DNA from 4 places in the Priestia sp. FW507-14D1A genome. Region 2 is predicted to be linked to each of the others. Evidence: riboswitches for the same ligand, from Rfam matches in the RefSeq annotation. Region 2 holds a riboswitch; each other region holds the start of a gene.
What was found. A riboswitch is a leader RNA that binds a small molecule or an ion and turns the genes downstream of it on or off. The one in region 2 is predicted to bind S-adenosylmethionine.
Positions count from the first base shown of each region.

Region 1: it holds a riboswitch for S-adenosylmethionine, as region 2 does, so the genes downstream of both, AC3WJG_RS09585 (trans-sulfuration enzyme family protein) here and mtnK (S-methyl-5-thioribose kinase) in region 2, are expected to answer to the same signal.
Region 3: it holds a riboswitch for S-adenosylmethionine, as region 2 does, so the genes downstream of both, AC3WJG_RS18755 (Na+/H+ antiporter NhaC family protein) here and mtnK (S-methyl-5-thioribose kinase) in region 2, are expected to answer to the same signal.
Region 4: it holds a riboswitch for S-adenosylmethionine, as region 2 does, so the genes downstream of both, metK (methionine adenosyltransferase) here and mtnK (S-methyl-5-thioribose kinase) in region 2, are expected to answer to the same signal.

Region 1 covers NZ_JBYSWQ010000002.1:222,425-227,122, reverse strand. Annotated here, with positions in the region: gene AC3WJG_RS09595 (spore coat protein) at 1-931, shown strand, start outside; gene AC3WJG_RS09590 (hypothetical protein) at 1,001-1,663, shown strand; SAM riboswitch class I at 1,831-1,948, shown strand; gene AC3WJG_RS09585 (trans-sulfuration enzyme family protein) at 2,020-3,165, shown strand; gene AC3WJG_RS09580 (trans-sulfuration enzyme family protein) at 3,149-4,330, shown strand; gene yoyC (protein YoyC) at 4,368-4,634, opposite strand; gene AC3WJG_RS09570 (SIMPL domain-containing protein) at 4,697-4,698, opposite strand, start outside.
Region 2 covers NZ_JBYSWQ010000002.1:384,523-389,220, reverse strand. Annotated here, with positions in the region: gene AC3WJG_RS10440 (hypothetical protein) at 1-8, opposite strand, end outside; gene mtnA (S-methyl-5-thioribose-1-phosphate isomerase) at 144-1,202, opposite strand; gene mtnK (S-methyl-5-thioribose kinase) at 1,238-2,410, opposite strand; SAM riboswitch class I at 2,546-2,696, opposite strand; gene AC3WJG_RS10425 (carbon-nitrogen family hydrolase) at 2,788-3,570, opposite strand; gene AC3WJG_RS10420 (pyridoxal phosphate-dependent aminotransferase) at 3,683-4,698, shown strand, end outside.
Region 3 covers NZ_JBYSWQ010000005.1:224,818-229,515, forward strand. Annotated here, with positions in the region: gene AC3WJG_RS18735 (Ger(x)C family spore germination protein) at 1-168, shown strand, start outside; gene AC3WJG_RS18740 (YtoQ family protein) at 321-761, opposite strand; gene AC3WJG_RS18745 (ABC transporter ATP-binding protein) at 932-1,843, shown strand; gene AC3WJG_RS18750 (ABC transporter permease) at 1,836-2,603, shown strand; SAM riboswitch class I at 2,705-2,811, shown strand; gene AC3WJG_RS18755 (Na+/H+ antiporter NhaC family protein) at 2,897-4,207, shown strand; gene AC3WJG_RS18760 (hypothetical protein) at 4,247-4,375, opposite strand; gene AC3WJG_RS18765 (LacI family DNA-binding transcriptional regulator) at 4,500-4,698, shown strand, end outside.
Region 4 covers NZ_JBYSWQ010000001.1:1,528,192-1,532,889, forward strand. Annotated here, with positions in the region: gene AC3WJG_RS08310 (gamma carbonic anhydrase) at 1-263, shown strand, start outside; gene AC3WJG_RS08315 (phosphatase PAP2 family protein) at 455-979, shown strand; gene AC3WJG_RS08320 (glycosyltransferase family 4 protein) at 998-2,143, shown strand; gene metK (methionine adenosyltransferase) at 2,176-3,378, opposite strand; SAM riboswitch class I at 3,511-3,628, opposite strand; gene pckA (phosphoenolpyruvate carboxykinase (ATP)) at 4,003-4,698, shown strand, end outside.

The DNA of each region.
Region 1 (4,698 bases), 160 kb from region 2:
AACGGGATATTTAATCGACGTTCAATCAGATTATTTAACACTTGCTCTTGAAACAAAACAAAATAACAACCAGCAAAATAATCAACCGGCGCAGCTTATTCCACAACAGCAATATACATTTATTTATTACCAGCTCGCTCATGTTAAAAGCATTACAGAGGATACAAAGTCTAATTCCGCGCAAACATTTTCTGGATTTAATAGTGAAGTAGAACTGCACAGAGCCAACACATTTGCAGGCACTTTATTATTGATGAAAGATAAACAAGTGCAAATAAATCAAGGAGGGCCAGAGAAAAAATTGGGTAAGATCCTTGATGTATTAGGCTCATTTGAATCTGCGTATGTCGTATTACTAACAGAAGATGACGGCGTCGTTTATATCAATGTAGAGCACATAAAGAGTGTAAGTGAAGTTGTAAGCAAAAATACGCCTGTTGTTCCGCAAAACCCATTATTAGTTGAAGAAACACCTGAGTATATTAAGGCGAAAAGTTTCAATGAACTGTTTGAAGAGTTTTCGCATAGATGGGTAGCTATTAACGGTGGAGGGCCAGAGGCTGTAGAAGGTGTGTTAGTTCAAAGTCGCAATGGAAACTTTACTCTTGTACAAAATAATCAAGTTTTACGTTTACAACCAAGACACGTAAAAACCATTGCCTTAGGATCAAAAGGATCTTTCAAGCAAAATGAAGAAAATTCTGAGCAAAATGGAGATACAAATGAAGAAGATTCTGTGCAAGAATCAACTACAGTAGATAAAACCGGAGGTCGCACGGATGGCCGTACTGGAGACCGTACCGGAAGACGTACAGGAAGACGTACAGGAGGTCGCACAGACGATCGCTCGGGAGGTCGCCGTACGGGTTCACGCTCTTCAACACCAGGTGAAAAAGTTATTAAAACGAAAAATTATCGTTGGAAAGCATGATGAACTGGAACATAAAAGGTGCTTATAAAGCACCTTTTCTATCATATAGGAAAAAGGAGGAGAATGAGTATGAGTATGAATCATTATATTGATAAAATTGTTGAAGTCGATATATCAGGTAAAACAACGTTTGTAGGAAAACTTGTTGATCTCGGGTTAGATGTAATGGTTTTATATAATGGACATGATTATTTGTATATTCCCCTTTTACACATACATCGCTTGCGAGAGGTTTCAGAAGAAGATTATACACCTTTACGAACCATAGAAGAGAACTTAATAGAAGAAAGTCAGCGGATTTCTTATCGTAATATTTTACAGCAGGCAAAAGGGAAATTTATTGAAATTTATGTAACGGGAGGGAAATCATTGCATGGCTATATCACAAGCGTGCTGAATGATTATCTTGTGTTTTATTCTCCAGTGTATAAAAATGTCTTTGTTTCTCTACATCATTTGAAATGGCTCACTCCTTACAGCAATGAGTTAACCCCTTATTCTTTAAGTGACAAAGAGCTCCCAGTAAGGCCCGCCTCTGCACCTTTTGTCAGAAACTTTGAAGAGCAGCTTAAAAAATATGAAAATCAACTGGTCGTATTAGATTTAGGGGATCAATCAGAAAAAATTGGCGTACTTAAAGAAGTTTCTAATAATATTGTTGAACTAATTACGGCAAATGGAGAAAGTATGTATTGGAAGTTAGCTCACGTAAAATCTGTACACTTGCCTTAGAAAAAGAGACCTCGCTTTCGTCTCTTTTTTTTATGTGCTTATCAAGACAGGTATATTGAATAAACAAATGAGATGATTTAAATTTTTTAGAAAATTATGTTGACAATAAAGAAAATCTTTATTAAAGTTAGTAACAACAAACGTTAACCACCAACAATTATATAGAACTCTTATCAAGAGTGGCGGAGGGACTGGCCCTGCGATGCCCGGCAACCATCAAATGAAACATTCATTTGAACGGTGCTAATTCCTGTGGAACATCAGTATTGTTCTAACAGATGAGAGAAATCGTGTATAAACGAACACTCTTCCATCTGTGAAGAGTGTTTTTTATTTTGAGTTAAGGAGAGAAATAGATGAAAATTGAAACTTTATTAGTTCGTTCAGGAGTAGGTCGTGATCCTTCAACAGGTTCTATTACAACACCCATTTACCAAGCATCAACATTTGCTCATCCTGCTTTAGGGCAAAGTACAGGATTTGACTATGCACGTACGGCAAACCCTACTCGTACAGCATTGGAAGAAGCAATTGCAGCTTTGGAAAAAGGAGAAGTAGGAGTAGCATTCGCTTCAGGAATGGCGGGTGTAATGGCAGTTTTGGCACTATTTAAAAACGGAGATCATTTAATTGTATCAGAGGATTTATACGGAGGAACGTACCGAGTACTAAATGAAATTTTTTCAGAGCAAGGAATTACTGTTTCGTACGTCAACACAGCCCATCTCGAGCAAGTAAAAGATGCGCTTCGTCCCAACACAAAAGCTTTATTTATTGAAACACCTACGAATCCAATGATGCACGTGACTGATTTGCCAGAAGCAATTTCGTTAGCTAAACAGCATGATTTGCTTACTATCGTTGACAATACCTTCATGTCCCCTTATTATCAGCGTCCTTTAGAGCTTGGAGCAGATATTGTGATACATAGTGCAAGCAAATACATTGGGGGTCATAATGATGTAGTTGCTGGTCTTGTAGTGGCTCGATGTAGTAGCTTAGGAGAGAAAATTCGTTTTTATCAAAATGCAGCTGGGGCAATCTTAGGTCCACAGGATAGCTGGCTGTTATTACGCGGTGTTAAAACGCTAGCGCTTCGTATGGAAAAGCATAATGAAAACGCACTGAAAATTGCAAATTGGCTTACTGCTCATGATCTCGTGGAAAAAGTGTATTACCCTGGTCTTGAAACACATCCAGGCTATGAAATCATGAAGAAACAAGCAACTGGATTTGGAGGCATGATTTCTTTTGCTGTCTCACACCCTGACATCGTGTCAGTACTTTTAGAAAATGTCAAAGTTATTACATTTGCAGAAAGCTTAGGAGGCGTGGAAAGTTTAATGACATTCCCAGCTCGTCAAACACATGCTGATATTCCGGAAGAAATTCGAAATCGTGTCGGAGTAACAAACTGTTTACTGCGATTATCAGTTGGAATTGAGCACGCAGATGATTTAATTAAAGATTTGAAGGAGGCATTTGATGCATACCAACAATAATAAACATAGATTTGGTACGAACTTAATTCATGCAAATACAGGAATTGACGGTCATTTTGGAGCGGTTAACGTACCTATTTATCAGGTATCTACATTTAACCAAGAAGATGAGACGAACAACGGCCGCTATGACTATTCTCGTTCAGGAAATCCAACTCGTGAGGCTTTAGAAAACACCATTGCTCAGCTAGAAAATGGATACGCTGGTTTTGCTTTTTCATCAGGTATGGCTGCTATCTCATCGGTGTTATCTATTTTTGAATCGGGGGATGAAATTTTAGTTTCACATGATACGTACGGCGGGACATATCGTGTATTAACACGATTATTTTCAAAGTTTGGTATCAAAACAACTTTTGTTGATACAACGAAGGTTGAGAAAGTTGAAGAAGCTATCACAAAGGATACGAAGGCTATTTATATCGAAAGCCCTTCAAATCCATTTTTACAGGTAACGGATATTAAAGCAGTAGCAAGTTTGGCGAAGGAGCGCAATCTCCTTACAATTGTGGATAACACGTTTTTAACACCTTATCTACAGCAGCCGATTGACCTTGGTGTAAACATTGTGATTCATAGTGCTACAAAATATATCAGCGGTCACAGTGACGTCATTGGCGGTTTAGTTGTAGTAAGCGATGAAAAGCTAGCAGAAGAAGTAAAGTTTGTACAAAATGCTTTTGGTGCTATCTTGGGACCGCAGGATTGTTTTTTACTGCTTCGAGGAATTAAGACATTAAAAGTTCGTTTAGATCAGCAGTTAAAAACAGCGCTGCAGTTTGCAAAGTGGCTTGAAGAACAATCTCTAGTAAGCCATGTATATTATCCAGGCTTAAAAAGTCATCCAGACCACAAACTGATTTCAGAACAAGCAAATGGATACGGAGCTATGATTTCATTCCAAGTACAGGATGAAAAGGTAGCACGACATATTTTACAAGGAGTAAAATTGGCTTCAATTGGCGTTAGTCTAGGTGCAGTTGAATCCATTTTAACGCATCCTGCAACAATGTCTCATGCAAGTATCCCAAAAGAAGTGCGTGAAGAAAAAGGAATTACTGATTCACTTCTTCGTCTTTCAGTAGGGTTAGAGGAATTCGAAGATTTAAAGCAAGACTTTAAGGCGGTTTTTCAAAGCTTAGAAGAAAAAGCGTTAATTAAATAAAGAAAAGGACTTCCATCAAGGAAGTCCTTTTTTATCGTTATATACAGCTATCTAAAAGGTTTGTGTATAGGGACGCAAGCGCAACTTTTTCATCAGAGGAAAGACTGCTGTTTAGAATTCTTTTTATGCCAAGGTGATATTTTACATACGGTGTTTGCCGGACGCGTGGATGAGTCATTTCATCTTTTAAATCTTTCATAATGGCTTCGTGAAGCTGATCTTCACTTGTCATGGCTTGTTTAGAAGCGAACGAACGGTTCAACCATAGGGTTTGATAAGCTGCTAGTAAATGTTCAGAAGTCATTGTGCAAAGAGCTCCTTTAGATTAGTTTCTTCATTATAATAATCTATAGTTTACCACAAGTATT
Region 2 (4,698 bases):
GAACTCATATTTACTCTCCCCCTTATTCAAAAGAAATCCCCTATAATATATGTAGAAAAGGAAGAGAGTACTGTTACAATTGTGTTACAAATGCAGGTGGAAATCAGTGCTCAATAAAAAAAGCCGCATAGCAGCGGCTTTTTTTATTGAGCAGATTGCAGCAAAACGTTTTGAATGGATTCAAAAGACGGGGCATGGATAATTCCATGCTCTGTAATAATGGCCGTAATCAGTTCGCTTGGCGTCACATCAAAAGCTGGATTGTACACAGAGATTCCGTCTGGAGCAATTTGCGTATCCCCAATGTGTGTGACTTCTTTAGGTGAACGTTCTTCAATAGGAATGCTGCTGCCGTCTTGAATAGATAAATCAAATGTGGACTGCGGCGCTGCTACGTAAAATGGAATACCGAATGCTTTCGCTAAAAGAGCAAGTCCATATGTTCCAATTTTGTTAGCCGTATCGCCATTTGCTGCAATGCGGTCAGCACCTACAATAATCCCATTAATTCCTTTTGTTTTAATGGTATGAGCGGCCATATTATCCGTAATCAGCGTAACGTCCACTCCCGACTGCTGAAGTTCCCATGCTGTTAAGCGAGAACCTTGAAGAACGGGTCTTGTTTCACAGGCAAATACTTCAAGCGGAATATCGCGCTGCTTAGACAAGTGAAAAGGTGCTAAGGCTGTTCCATAATAAGCTGTAGCAATTGAACCAGCATTACATATTGTCATGATTTTATCTTTCTTTTTAAATAAAGAAAGAGCATAATCTCCAATTCGGTAGCACGTTTCTTCATCTTCTACTTGAATTTGAATAGCTTCATGAACAACTTTTGTTTTAGCTTCATTAACGGACGAAGCGGATTCAGCGCTTTTCGCTACGCGCTCCAATGCCCAAAATAAATTGACGGCAGTAGGGCGTGAACTAGCTAAATACTGTTGATCAAGAGCTAGCTTTTTGTTAAATTCCTTGACTGAATCTGTGTCATAGCTAAGCACAGAAAGAGCAAGACCAAAAGCCGCCGTAATGCCAATTGCAGGGGCTCCGCGTACTTTCAAGGTAGTGATAGCATCCCATACGTCTTTAATGGTTTGCAGCTTAATATATTCAACTTTGCCAGGAAGCTGCTGCTGATCTAATAAAGTAATATATGATTCATTCCATTCCACTGAGCGCGGAAGTGATAGTGTATTTGTCATGCTGATACCGATCCTTTCATTGTGTACATTATTCGTTATCGAAGTAAATGTTCAAATTCATTTGGTGAAACGTCTTGTTGGTGCAGAAGCAAATAGCGTCCAATTTTTAACGCAGTACGTTTAGCGTTAATTTTTCTTTCCTCTGAAGAAATTTCGTCTAAGTCTGCCACGTGAGCTAAGCCAATCGTACGTCGAATGATTTCACATCCTGCATATCCAACAGCATCTTGCCACGTTTGCGTTAAAATTTCATGTAATAAGCGCTCATCTTTAGCGAAAGGTTCAGTGCTTTCAGAATGCCAAAGCGCAGTAAAGGTATCTTTGAATACGTTCCATGTGTTCGTAATGTGTGCAAATAACGGTTCGCGATTTGTTTCTCGAGAAAGAGCATTTAAAAATAAATTCGCAACAAATTGCCCTAAATCGAATCCAAACGGACCGTAGAAAGCAAACTCTGGATCAATCACTTTCGTTTCTTGACTGCTAGCAAAGATGCTGCCTGTATGTAAATCACCGTGGATTAGCGTTTGCGCATTTGTTAAAAATTTATATTTTAATTTTGCTGCTTGTAGCTTTACATCACTATCATTCCACAATTCTTCTACATCAGGACGCAGCGCTTTTTCAAATTCATTTGTATCAATATCAAAAAAAGGATCTGTAAAAACTAAATCTTCCGTAATATTGCATAAGTCGGGGTTGCTGTACTTAACAACTTCTTCTTTTTTATCCTGAGGCTTTAAGGCGAAATCAGACGTTTTGAACGCAATATGTCCTAAAAAAGAACCGATATGCTGTGAGAGCAGAGGATAACTTTCACCTTGAATAAGTCCGGCACGAGAAATCGTTAAATGAGACAGATCTTCCATGACCGTAACAGCAAGCGTTTCATCGTGGTAATAAACAGCGGGAACAAGTTCTGGCGTAAATGCACCGAATTGCTTGAGCGCATTGCTTTCAATTGTGGCACGGTTCAAGGATAGAGGCCAGCTTTCGCCTACAACTTTTGCATAGGGAAGTGCTTGTTTGACGATAATGGATTTATTCGTTTGATCATTTATGATGTGAAAGACGAGATTTAAGTTACCGTCACCAATTTCACGGGCAGTCAGTGCTTCTGTAGCATCAAAAAGACCTAGCTTTTTCACAAGTTTGATTGCTGAAATTTCTGTTAAAGGCTGATACTTCTCTGTTTTTGTTGTTGACATCGGAATCCCTCCATAGTTTATTAAACTGATTCGTTTACTAAGTTAATAGGTTTAAGAATATATGGAGGCTTTTATAATTTTAGAAAATATAAAAGCCTCTTTCGTTGGAAAGAGGCTTGATTGTAGTGTTCAAACCTCTTATCTGCCAGAAAAAATTACTTTCTGTTGGAATTAGCACCGTGCCTTTGTAAAACATGTTTTACGGGTGTGATCCATCTTAGGATGGAATGACGGTCGGTTGCTGGGCTTCACAGGGCCAAATCCCTCAGCCAACTCTTGATAAGAGTACGATTACTTATTCAATTTTGATTTGTTTGAATATTTTATGATATCTGGTGAAAATCGTATCATGCAAAAAAACGGCTGTCAATACATAATTAATAAAATTCTGTACGGCGATCTGTAAAGACAGGAATTTGTTTACGAATTTCTTTTACAAGTTCCAGGTTAACGTCAGCACTTAAAAGTTCTTCGCTATCGCCAGCTTCAGCGATTATTTCTCCCCACGGATCGATGACTAAGGAATGTCCGGCAAATGTGTTATTAGGATCTTGGCCTACACGATTACACGCGATTACATAGCATTGATTTTCGATTGCACGGCTAATGAGCAGGGCTTTCCAGTGGGCAAGTCTTGGAGCCGGCCACTGAGCGACAACAAACAAGACTTCTGCTCCGCTGCTAGTATGAACCCGTATCCATTCTGGAAAACGAATATCGTAACAAATAACTCCTGCGCACAGTGACTGTTCAAGTGTAAAAAGATTTTTTGCTGTTCCTGCTTCTAAATACAGGTGTTCATCCATTAATTTAAATAAGTGCAGTTTACTGTATTGTGATACTTCACGACCTTTTCGGTCAAAAATATACATCGTATTCGTGACACCTTGCTCTGTTTTTTTCGCAATCGAACCTGCCACAATATTTACTTCGTTTGTTTTAGCAAACTGAGAGATTAATTGCTTGGCTTGCTGCCCTTCATCATCTGCAATTTCGTCTAGCCGAGTCAAATCATAAGCTGTATCCCATAGCTCAGGAAGCACAAGGATATCAGGGTTTTCTTTCAGGGCTTCCGTCATTTTTTGTTCGATATATTTTCGGTTTTTAGTTGGGTTTCCAAACGCAATATCAAGCTGTAAACACGTAATTTTTACACTCACTTTATCATCCGTCCTTTTTTTAGTAGTTGAAAAAAATGACTTTACAAGTTGAGTATTACAATATATTATTTGTGACTAGAATTTCAAGAATTTTTTGAGAAGGTGTGCGATGATGAAACAATTTGAGCAATCGGAACTATTAAAAAGTTTACCAAAACAATTTTTTGCATCACTTGTAGGCAAGGTAGGAAAAGTAATGGCCCAAGGGCACGACGTTATTAACTTAGGGCAGGGAAATCCCGATCAGCCTACTCCTTCACATATTGTAGAAACACTGCAAAAAGCAAGTGCTAATCCTATGCATCATAAATATTCTCCATTTCGGGGGCACCAGTTTTTAAAAGAGGCCGTTGCGACTTTTTATAAACGAGAATATGGCGTTGATGTGGATCCTGAAAAAGAAGTAGCTATTTTGTTTGGCGGGAAAGGTGGACTTGTAGAAATCCCGCAGTGCTTATTAAACCCTGGAGATACGGTGCTGGTTCCCGATCCTGGATATCCTGATTACTGGTCTGGAGTAGAGCTTGCAAAGGCAAAGATGGAAGTGATGCCGCTCACGGCTGAAAATCATTTTTTACCCGTATACGAAGAGATAAGTGAACGTGCTAAAGAACAGGCAAAGCTCATGTTTTTAAACTATCCGAATAATCCTACTGGTGCAGTAGCAACGGCAGAATTTTTTGAAGACACCGTGGCGTTTGCTGCCAAGCACGATATTTGTGTGGTACACGACTTTGCCTACGGAGCAATTGGATTTGATGGTAAAAAGCCAATCAGTTTTTTACAGACTCCTGGTGCAAAAGAGACGGGAATTGAAATTTATACTCTTTCTAAAACGTATAACATGGCGGGATGGCGAGTTGGATTTGCTGTAGGAAATGCAAGTGTTGTAGAAGCTATTAATCTTCTTCAAGATCATATGTATGTCAGTCTCTTTGGGGCGGTTCAAGAGGCAGCAGCCGCAGCTCTGTTAGAATCTCAACAATGTGTGAATGATTTAGTTAAGCGCTATGAATCTAGACGCAATACCTTTATTCAAGGGCTTCGAGAAATTGGTTGGGATGTTACATCTCCAGCGGGCTCCTTTTTTGCATGGCTAAAAGTTCCTGAAGGATATACTTCTGAACA
Region 3 (4,698 bases), on a different contig from region 2:
GAATATAAAGTCGATGTGGCCGGGTTCGGAAATCAATTGAGAATTAAAAGGCCCAGAGTATGGATGAGGGTTAAAGACAATTGGGATCAAACATTTAGTGAAGTTCCAATTAACTATGATGTAAAATTAATGATTAAAGATTATGGAACGTCAGGATCAAAAAAGTGAGCAGCTAAGTACAATTTGGCTTGTTTTGATGTTGGAAATGAAAGAAACTAAAAGGAATAGCCTTAGAGCTTGCTAAAAAATATTCCCCCCAGTAAGGAGCTTGAGGGATAAATGAAGAATAAGAGCTGTCCAGAACCGACAGCTCTTATTTGCTATTCAAAAATATAAGCTAATGCTTGAAGAGCCTGTTCTGGCGTTTCGACTACAACTTGGGCTTTGTTTGACAGTTCTTTAAGCGGGTGGTGCAGTTTTTCAGGGCGAACCAAAATTAGCGGTTTATCTAATGCGATGGCTGTCGCCGCATCCATTGCGCTGTTCCACTGTTTGTATTTTTCGCCAAATAAAGCAATAACCACATCAGATTTTTTAAGGAGCACCTGCGTGCGTAAATTATTAATTTGGGAAGCAGCTTCATCTTTTAAGACAGCGTTAGGCTGTTTTCCTAAAATTTCTTCTCCAATGTTGTCGGAGCGGTCATGGTCTGTCATGGGACCGACAAAGGTAAGGGGAAGGTTTAATTGTTCTGCTTGGTTTTTAATTTCGTCTCGCCAGTTATCGTGAATTTGCCCGGCAAGGTATACGGTTAAGTTCATTATGTAGAAGTCCTCCTCTAACTAAGATTTGTTTTATTTTATCAAATGTAAGCGGATAATACGAATGATTTGAATGGGCTACTTTTCCAAAAATAAGGTTATAGTAGACAAATAGTTAAAAAAGAGAAACAATAGAAGGCGTATTGCTAATTAAAGAAAGGATGTACATGATGACAGAAACAGTGCTACAAGTAGATCATGTCAATAAAGTAATTGGGAAGAAAACCATTTTGCATGATGTATCCTTATCGGTTGAGCGCGGTGAGATTTTCGGGTTGCTTGGTCCGAACGGTTCTGGAAAGACAACGCTAATTCGTACCGTAGTAGGACTCATTAAAGAAACAAAAGGGACAATTACCGTCAATGGGTTTCCTTTAAAGGAACAGTTTACATCAGCTATGAAATCAATTGGAGCGATTATTGAAAACCCTGAGTTTTATGATTATCTGACGGGCTATCAAAATTTAAAACACTTTGCGAATATGCATGAAGGGATCACAGCAGAACGCTTGGATGAAGTGATTGCGCTAGTAAAGCTTGAAAACAGCATCCATGCAAAAGTGAAGACGTATTCTCTTGGGATGAGACAGCGTTTAGGAGTAGCTCAAGCTATTTTACATAAGCCTGCATTGCTTTTACTAGACGAGCCAACCAATGGTCTAGACCCAGCGGGAATGAGAGAGTTTCGTACATATTTACAAACACTTTGCAGGGAAGAAGGAATTTCAATCTTAATCGCGAGCCACTTATTAAAAGAAGTAGAAGCATTATGTGATCGCGTTGGCATCATTCAAGACGGTGAGTTAAAAGCCGTTCAAGATCTATCTCCAAATCGTCAAGATCAAGGAATGTACGTAGAATTTGAAGTGTCTGATGCGCAAAAAGCAGCGGATCTTTTATCACAACAATTTGAAGTAACGGTGAGATCACATAGTATCGACGTGGCGATTGTAAAAGAGCAAATTCCAGCTGTGAATAAAAAATTAGTGGACAGCGATATTTTAGTCTACCAAATTACCCCTGTGTATGAGACGCTTGAAGATTCGTTTATGTCCGTTACGGAAGGAGAGCACCATGCTTAAGCTAATTCAAAATGAACACATGAAATGGTTTCACAAAAGAAGTACAAAAATCACGTTTATTACAATCGGCATTTTAACTCTTTGTATGGCTCTTTTAATGAAGAAAGTAGCAAACAGTGCAGGAACAGAAGACAATATTTTGAACTTCCTGTCATTTAGTTCAGGTATGCTGATTCTCGTTCAATTTTTCGCGCTTGCTGTTGGAGGGTCAATGGTTGCAAAAGAGTTTGAAGCAGGTACCATTAAACTTCTTTTAATTCGCCCTGCTAGACGTTCAACGATTTTAGCATCCAAGTACCTAACTCTCGTTTTAATTAGCTTATATTATTTACTGAGCTATTTGCTTTTTTCATTTGTATGGGGAGCATTGTTCTTTGGCTTTACCAGTCTAGAAGGAGATGCACAGCTGCTTAAAAACATTACGCTTACGTATGACAGTGCGTATATGGAAACGTTTATGATGATGACGTTCGCATTCATGCTGTCGTCTTTATTTAGAAACAGCGCGCTTGCTTCCAGTCTAGCTATTGTCGTAAGTATCGGCGCGAAAGCTGTAACAGGACTGGTATCAGAGCTAGGTTTATGGTGGGGGAAATTTTTATTATTTGCCAACACGAACTTTGTGCAGTATATGGACGGAATGAAGCCGCTGTTTGACGGCATGACGATTCCATTTTCCATTTTCATCTTAGTTGCCCATTTTGTCTTCTTTATGGGCGTAGCTTGGGCAGCGTTTTTAAAACGAGACGTAGCTAATTGATGTGAGAATTTTCGCACTATATATTTTTCTAAAATAGCATTTGACAATTAAATAAAAAGAGATTACAGTAGTGAAAGACTATTTTTAAAACAACTATAAACTTCTTATCAAGAGAGACGGAGGGACTGGCCCTATGATGTCTCGGCAACTGGCTGTACGCAGTGCGGTGCCAAATCCAGCAGACGATGTTTCGTTTGGAAGATGAGAAGGGTAATCTTATGATACAAATAAGAGACCTCTTCTTATCAATAAGAAGAGGTCTTTTTTTATTACGTAAACAAGAGGTGTTAAGAATGGAACAACAAAAAGGAAACGGCTGGGCGCTGTTACCGCTGGGCGTCTTTTTAGTCCTGTTTGTCGGATCAGGAATTATAACGGGAGATTTTTATAAGCTTCCTGTATTAGTAGCCATTATTATTGCAGCCATTGTGGCCCTGGCTATGAATCGTAAAGATTCACTTAATGTAAAAGTGGAGCGTTTTGCTAAAGGAGCAGGGCATCCTGATATCATTATTATGGTGCTTATTTTTATTTTAGCAGGTGCTTTTTCTGAAGTTGCTAAAGGTATGGGAGCTGTTGATTCAACGGTAAACTTAGCTCTCTCTGTGCTTCCGCAAAGCTTAGTGGTAGTCGGAATCTTTGTTATTGGCGCATTCATTTCAATTTCGATGGGAACGTCAATGGGAACAATCGCTGCGCTAGGACCTATTGCTGTAGGAATCAGTGAGCAAGCGCATGTATCCATTACATTAGCAATTGCTGCCGTTGTTGGTGGTGCAATGTTTGGAGATAATTTATCCGTAATCTCTGATACGACCATTGCAGCAGTTCGTACGCAAAAAACAAATATGTCAGATAAATTAAAAGTAAACTTTTTTATTGTCCTTCCTGCAGCGATTGTTACGGTAATTTTATTGCTTGTAATGACGCTAGGCAATACGTCATCAGTAGAAATTAAAGATTTTAGCTGGTTTAAAATCTTGCCTTATGTCGGCGTACTGGTTGCTGCCATATTTGGTGCAAACGTATTAAGTATTTTAACCGGAGGAATTGTGCTAGCCGGCGTGATTGGATTAGCTGACGGAAGCTACACGCTTTCTTCCCTTGCTAAAACTGTGACAGAAGGTATTGGCGGAATGTCAGAGTTAATTATTTTATCTCTGCTAATCGGCGGAATGGTTGAGCTTATTCGCTATAACGGCGGTATTCAGTTCTTATTGAATTTATTAACACGACGCATTCAAACAAAAAAAGGCGGCGAATTCAGCATCGCTGGACTAGTAAGTTTAACTAATTTAGCGACGGCTAATAACACGATTTCAATTATTACAGCAGGTCCGTTAGCAAAAGAAATCTCTGATAAATATTCAATTGATAATCGTAAATCAGCCAGTCTGCTTGACTTGTTTTCATGCAGCGTTCAAGGGCTTATCCCTTACGGCGCACAAATGCTTCTCGCAGCAGGATTTGCTAAAGTTTCACCGATTGAGATTATTCCATTTACATTCTACCCAATGTTAACAGCGGTTTGCGGGGTCATTGCAATTGTAATTGGATTTCCTCGTTTAAATAAAAATTCAAAGTCATCTAAAGAAGCTGCGTAATATCAAACCCTTAAAAAGAATGTTCTTTTTAAGGGTTTTTTACTGTTTAAAAAAATCAGTCGGCTTTTCATCATCTAACTCCTTCCAAAGCGTCTCGTTCTGTTTAAGTGCATAAGCCGCTCCTCCAATTTCAATCCCGCATAATAAAATGAATAATAAAATACCCATGAAATGACCTCCTTACGTAAATGAATAAAAACACGATGGTAACGGGTTTAGCTTCTTGCTGTTTCACTTTATAATGAGAATAAAGTATGAAACGCGTTTCAGCGCAAGAGAAAAAGGTGAAAACATGACAAATATCCGAGATATCGCAAAAAAAGCTGGTGTATCTGTTTCGACTGTATCCCGGGTGCTAAATCATCATCCGTATGTAAAAGAAGAAAAACGCCGGCTGGTAGAGCAGGTTATTCACGAACTTAATTATGAACAAAACATTAATGCCGTTCACTTATCAAAAGGGAAAACAAATATGATTGCCGTCGTCTTGC
Region 4 (4,698 bases), on a different contig from region 2:
TCATCCGCAAACGCGCGCTCATTGGCATGGGTTCTATTATTTTAGACGGTGCGGAAATTGGTGAAGGTGCTTTTATAGGTGCTGGAAGCTTAGTGCCTCCCGGTAAAAAAATACCGCCTAATACTCTCGCACTCGGCCGACCTGCTAAAGTGATCCGAACTCTTACAGAAGAGGATTTAAAAGATATGCAGCGCATTCGTACAGAATATGTAGAAAAAGGGCAGTATTATAAGTCTATTAAGAAATCTGATTCTTCATTATAAAGGAAACGTTCCCTCAGAAAGTCATACTGAGGGAATTTTTTTAGTATCTCCACAAACTCTCCAATCATGTTCTATTCTCTCCACAATTGTAAAGAAATTTCCATATTAATTTACATCGTTTTAGTACTGCCTCCACAATTAAAGATTAAACTGAATAATAAAGACGTATTTATTGAAAAGGGAGCGACTCTATGAAAGCCAAGTTAATTCAGTATGTATACGATGCCGAATGCCGATTATTCAAAAGCGTAAACCAACATTTTGATCGAAAGCACTTAAATAGATTTTTACGTTTACTCACTCACGCCGGCGGAGCCACGTTTACCATTGTGATAGCGTGCTTGCTGTTATTTCTGCATCCTTCATCCGTCGCTTACGCTTGTGCGTTTTCTCTAGCCGTTAGTCATATTCCTGTGGCCATTGCTAAAAAACTATATCCGAGAAAACGACCTTATATTCAATTAAAACATACAAAAGTATTAGAAAATCCATTAAAAGATCATTCATTTCCATCTGGGCATACAACAGCTATTTTTTCGTTGGTTACCCCTCTTATGATTGTTTATCCAGCCTTCGCTGCTGTTCTTTTGCCTCTTGCAGTAACGGTAGGGATTTCAAGAATTTATCTCGGTCTGCACTATCCGACGGATGTCATGGTAGGCCTGATACTGGGCATCTTTTCAGGTGCTGTTTCACTGAACATATTTTTAACTTAATTGATAGGAGGAGTACTAATGAGAATTGCTTTATTTACGGATACATTTGCTCCAGAAGTTAACGGAGCTGCTAAAACACTTTATCAATTTACTCAGTACGTCAAATCAAAGCAAATTCCCATCCAGGTATTTGCTCCTGAATTTGCTCATGATCAGTCATTTTCAACGTATGTTCACCGTTCGCCCAGCATGCCGTTTTTTCTTTATCCAAACAGCCGCTTTTCATTGCCAAATGTTCTAAAAATTAAAAAGCAGCTGCAGGAATTCAATCCTTCTATTATTCATTTGGCCACTCCTTTTACAATGGGGCTTTGCGGCTCCTATTACGGGAAAAGATTAGGTGTTCCTCTTGTCGGCTCTTATCATACCAATTTTGATGATTATTTATCTCACTATGAACTTGAAAAAATGCGTGTACCACTGCAAAAATATATGAAATGGTTTTATAAACCTGTACAAAAAATATTCGCTCCCTCTGAAGTGACCAAACAGCAGCTAGAAGAACAAGGGTTTCACAACGTAGCTATTTGGTCGCGAGGAGTAAATCATAAATTATTTCATCCCCACTATGACCGCTTTGATATTCGTATTAAATATAATATTAAAAAGCCCTACATTTTAACGTATGTAGGAAGATTAGCTAAAGAAAAGAACGCTGATTTTTTAATAAAAATCGCACGATCTCTACCGGATCATATCCGGCATCAAATTCACTGGGTTATTGTAGGAGACGGCCCTTTAAAAGAACAAATGCAGCAGCAAGCATCTGAGCATATGACATTTACAGGCTTCCTTGAAGGTAAGCAACTTGCTCATATCTATTCATCATCTGATTTGTTTGTTTTTCCTTCAGAAACAGAAACCTTCGGAAATGTTGTACTGGAGTCTCTTGCTTCTGGAACTCCTGTAGTGGCAGCAAATGCAGGAGGAGTTAAACAGATGGTTCAACACGGGCGAAACGGCTACCTTTGCAAACCTCACTCCTTAGAAGAATTCAGTTCGGCTATTACAGATTTACTCGATGATTTGCATCAGCGGCTTCACTTTGGCCATGCAGCGAGGCAATACGCTCTTACTCAATCATGGGACGCCATTTTTCAGCATTTGCTTTCAGAATATGAAGGTGTCGTAGAAAAATCTGCTGCAGGTATTCAATGGGCATAAAAAAAATCTCCGTTTTCACGGAGATTTTTTTATTATTTAGCTAAAGCTTGAGTTTTTAATGCTTCCGCTTTGTCTGTGAACTCCCAAGGAAGCTCCACATCCGTACGACCAAAGTGGCCGTAAGCTGCTGTTTGCTTATAAATTGGGCGACGTAAATCAAGCATTTTAATGATGCCTGCTGGACGTAGGTCAAAGTTTTTGCGTACTACGTCTACTAGTACTTCTTCAGAAACTTTTCCTGTACCGAATGTATCAATTGAAATAGATACTGGTTGTGCAACACCAATTGCATATGCTAGTTGTACTTCACATTTATCAGCAAGATCAGCTGCTACAATGTTTTTCGCAACATAACGAGCTGCATAAGCTGCTGAACGGTCTACTTTTGTTGCGTCCTTACCAGAGAATGCACCGCCGCCGTGACGAGCATATCCGCCGTAAGTATCAACGATAATTTTACGACCAGTTAAACCAGCATCTCCTTGAGGACCGCCGATTACGAAACGTCCTGTTGGGTTAATGAAATACTTTGTATTTTCATCAATTAACTCGTTTGGAACAACTGGATTAATAACATATTCTTTTAAGTTACGTTGAATTTGCTCTAACGTTACTTCTGGGTGATGCTGAGTTGAAATAACAATTGTATCGATGCGAACAGGTTTGTTGTTTTCATCATATTCAACTGTTACTTGTGTTTTACCATCCGGGCGAAGGTAAGGAAGAATTTCTTCTTTACGTACTTCTGTTAGACGGCGAGCAAGTTTATGAGCTAATGAAATTGGAAGAGGCATTAATTCTTTTGTTTCGTTACATGCATAACCAAACATTAACCCTTGGTCTCCAGCTCCGATTGCTTCGATTTCTTCATCTGACATTTGACCTTCACGTGCTTCTAACGCTTGGTCTACACCAGCAGCGATATCAGCTGACTGCTCGTCGATAGATGTTAATACTGCACAAGTTTCAGCATCAAATCCGTATTTTGCACGAGTATAGCCAATTCCTTTAATTGTTTCACGAACTGTTTTAGGAATATCCACGTAAGTAGAAGTTGTAATTTCACCACTTACTAAAACTAAACCAGTTGTTACGCTTGTTTCACAAGCAACACGAGCATTTGGATCCTTTGCTAGGATAGCATCAAGAATTGAGTCAGAAATTTGGTCACAAATTTTATCGGGATGTCCCTCTGTAACAGATTCTGACGTGAACAGACGACGTTGTGTTGACATCAGTTTTCCTCCTTATAAATACGATACATTGTGATACGGTACTCATTCCCTTATTTTCATTACACGTTAAAAAATATAAAAAAACCTTTCCTTGTATCGAGGAAAGGTATCAAATTCTACATAAGCCTTTCACTCTTATCGATCAAGGTTGTGCCCTTGCATCAGGTTAGCACCTTATCGTCTACACAAAAAAATGACGATGGTTGCTGGGTTTCATAGGGCCTGTCCCTCCACCAGCTCGGGATAAGAGAGTATCCGTTCAAGGACATATAATACATGAAAAAGCGCTTCACTGTCAACAACATTCAAATGGAAATCATCTCTTTATGTTTGAATCTGTTTTAATGTAACATACTCAAATTCTGAAATAGTACATCTTATTAAGAATTATCACTAAGTTTGGTTAATAAGACAGATCAAAATGAGGCTTTTACTTAAAACAGCTTCACTTTTTTCGCTTCTAGCACATATACATGTGTCTAAAATAGGTATAACGTACATTTTTTTATAATACACAAACATTTTTAGTTAAATAGTATAGAATAATTAAATAAATGTGTTATACTAATTATAAATTTCAAACATTAATGAATAAATAATAGCTAAAAAAGGAAGGTAGTGCACATGAGTACTGTTGATATGTCTATCGAATTAAATGGTTTGCTTCAATTAAAAACAACAAAACACCAATTATCTGTTCCACAACTTGTTGAAAAAATTCTAGCTCGACGCGAAGGAACGCTGACTTCTACAGGTGCTGTGTCAGTCGAAACCGGAAAATATACAGGTCGCTCTCCTTTAGATAAATTTATTGTAAGCGATGCTGTGTCTTCAAAAACGGTTGAATGGGGACCTGTCAATCAGCCAATTTCTGCTCAGCGATTCGATGCGCTATACAAAAAAGTCTTAACTCACTTAAAGAAGCAGGATGAACTTTTTGTTTTTAATGGATATGCTGGAGCTGATAAAAAGTATCAGTTACCAATTCAAGTAGTTAATGAATTTGCATGGCACAACCTATTCGCTCAGCAGTTATTCATTCGCCCTTCAGCCGAACACAAAACAAATGATGATGTGAAGCCGTTTACAATTGTAGCAGCTCCAACGTTCAAAGCTGATCCTGAAACAGACGGGACGAACTCTGAAACCTTCATTATTCTTTCGTTAGAGCGACGTATTGTGCTAATTGGAGGAACTGAATACGCTGGTGAAATGAAAAAATCTATTTTCTCAGTGATGAACTTCTTGCTTCCTCAAAACAATATTCTATCCATGCACTGTTCTGCTAACGTAGGAGAAGAAGGTGACGTTGCATTATTC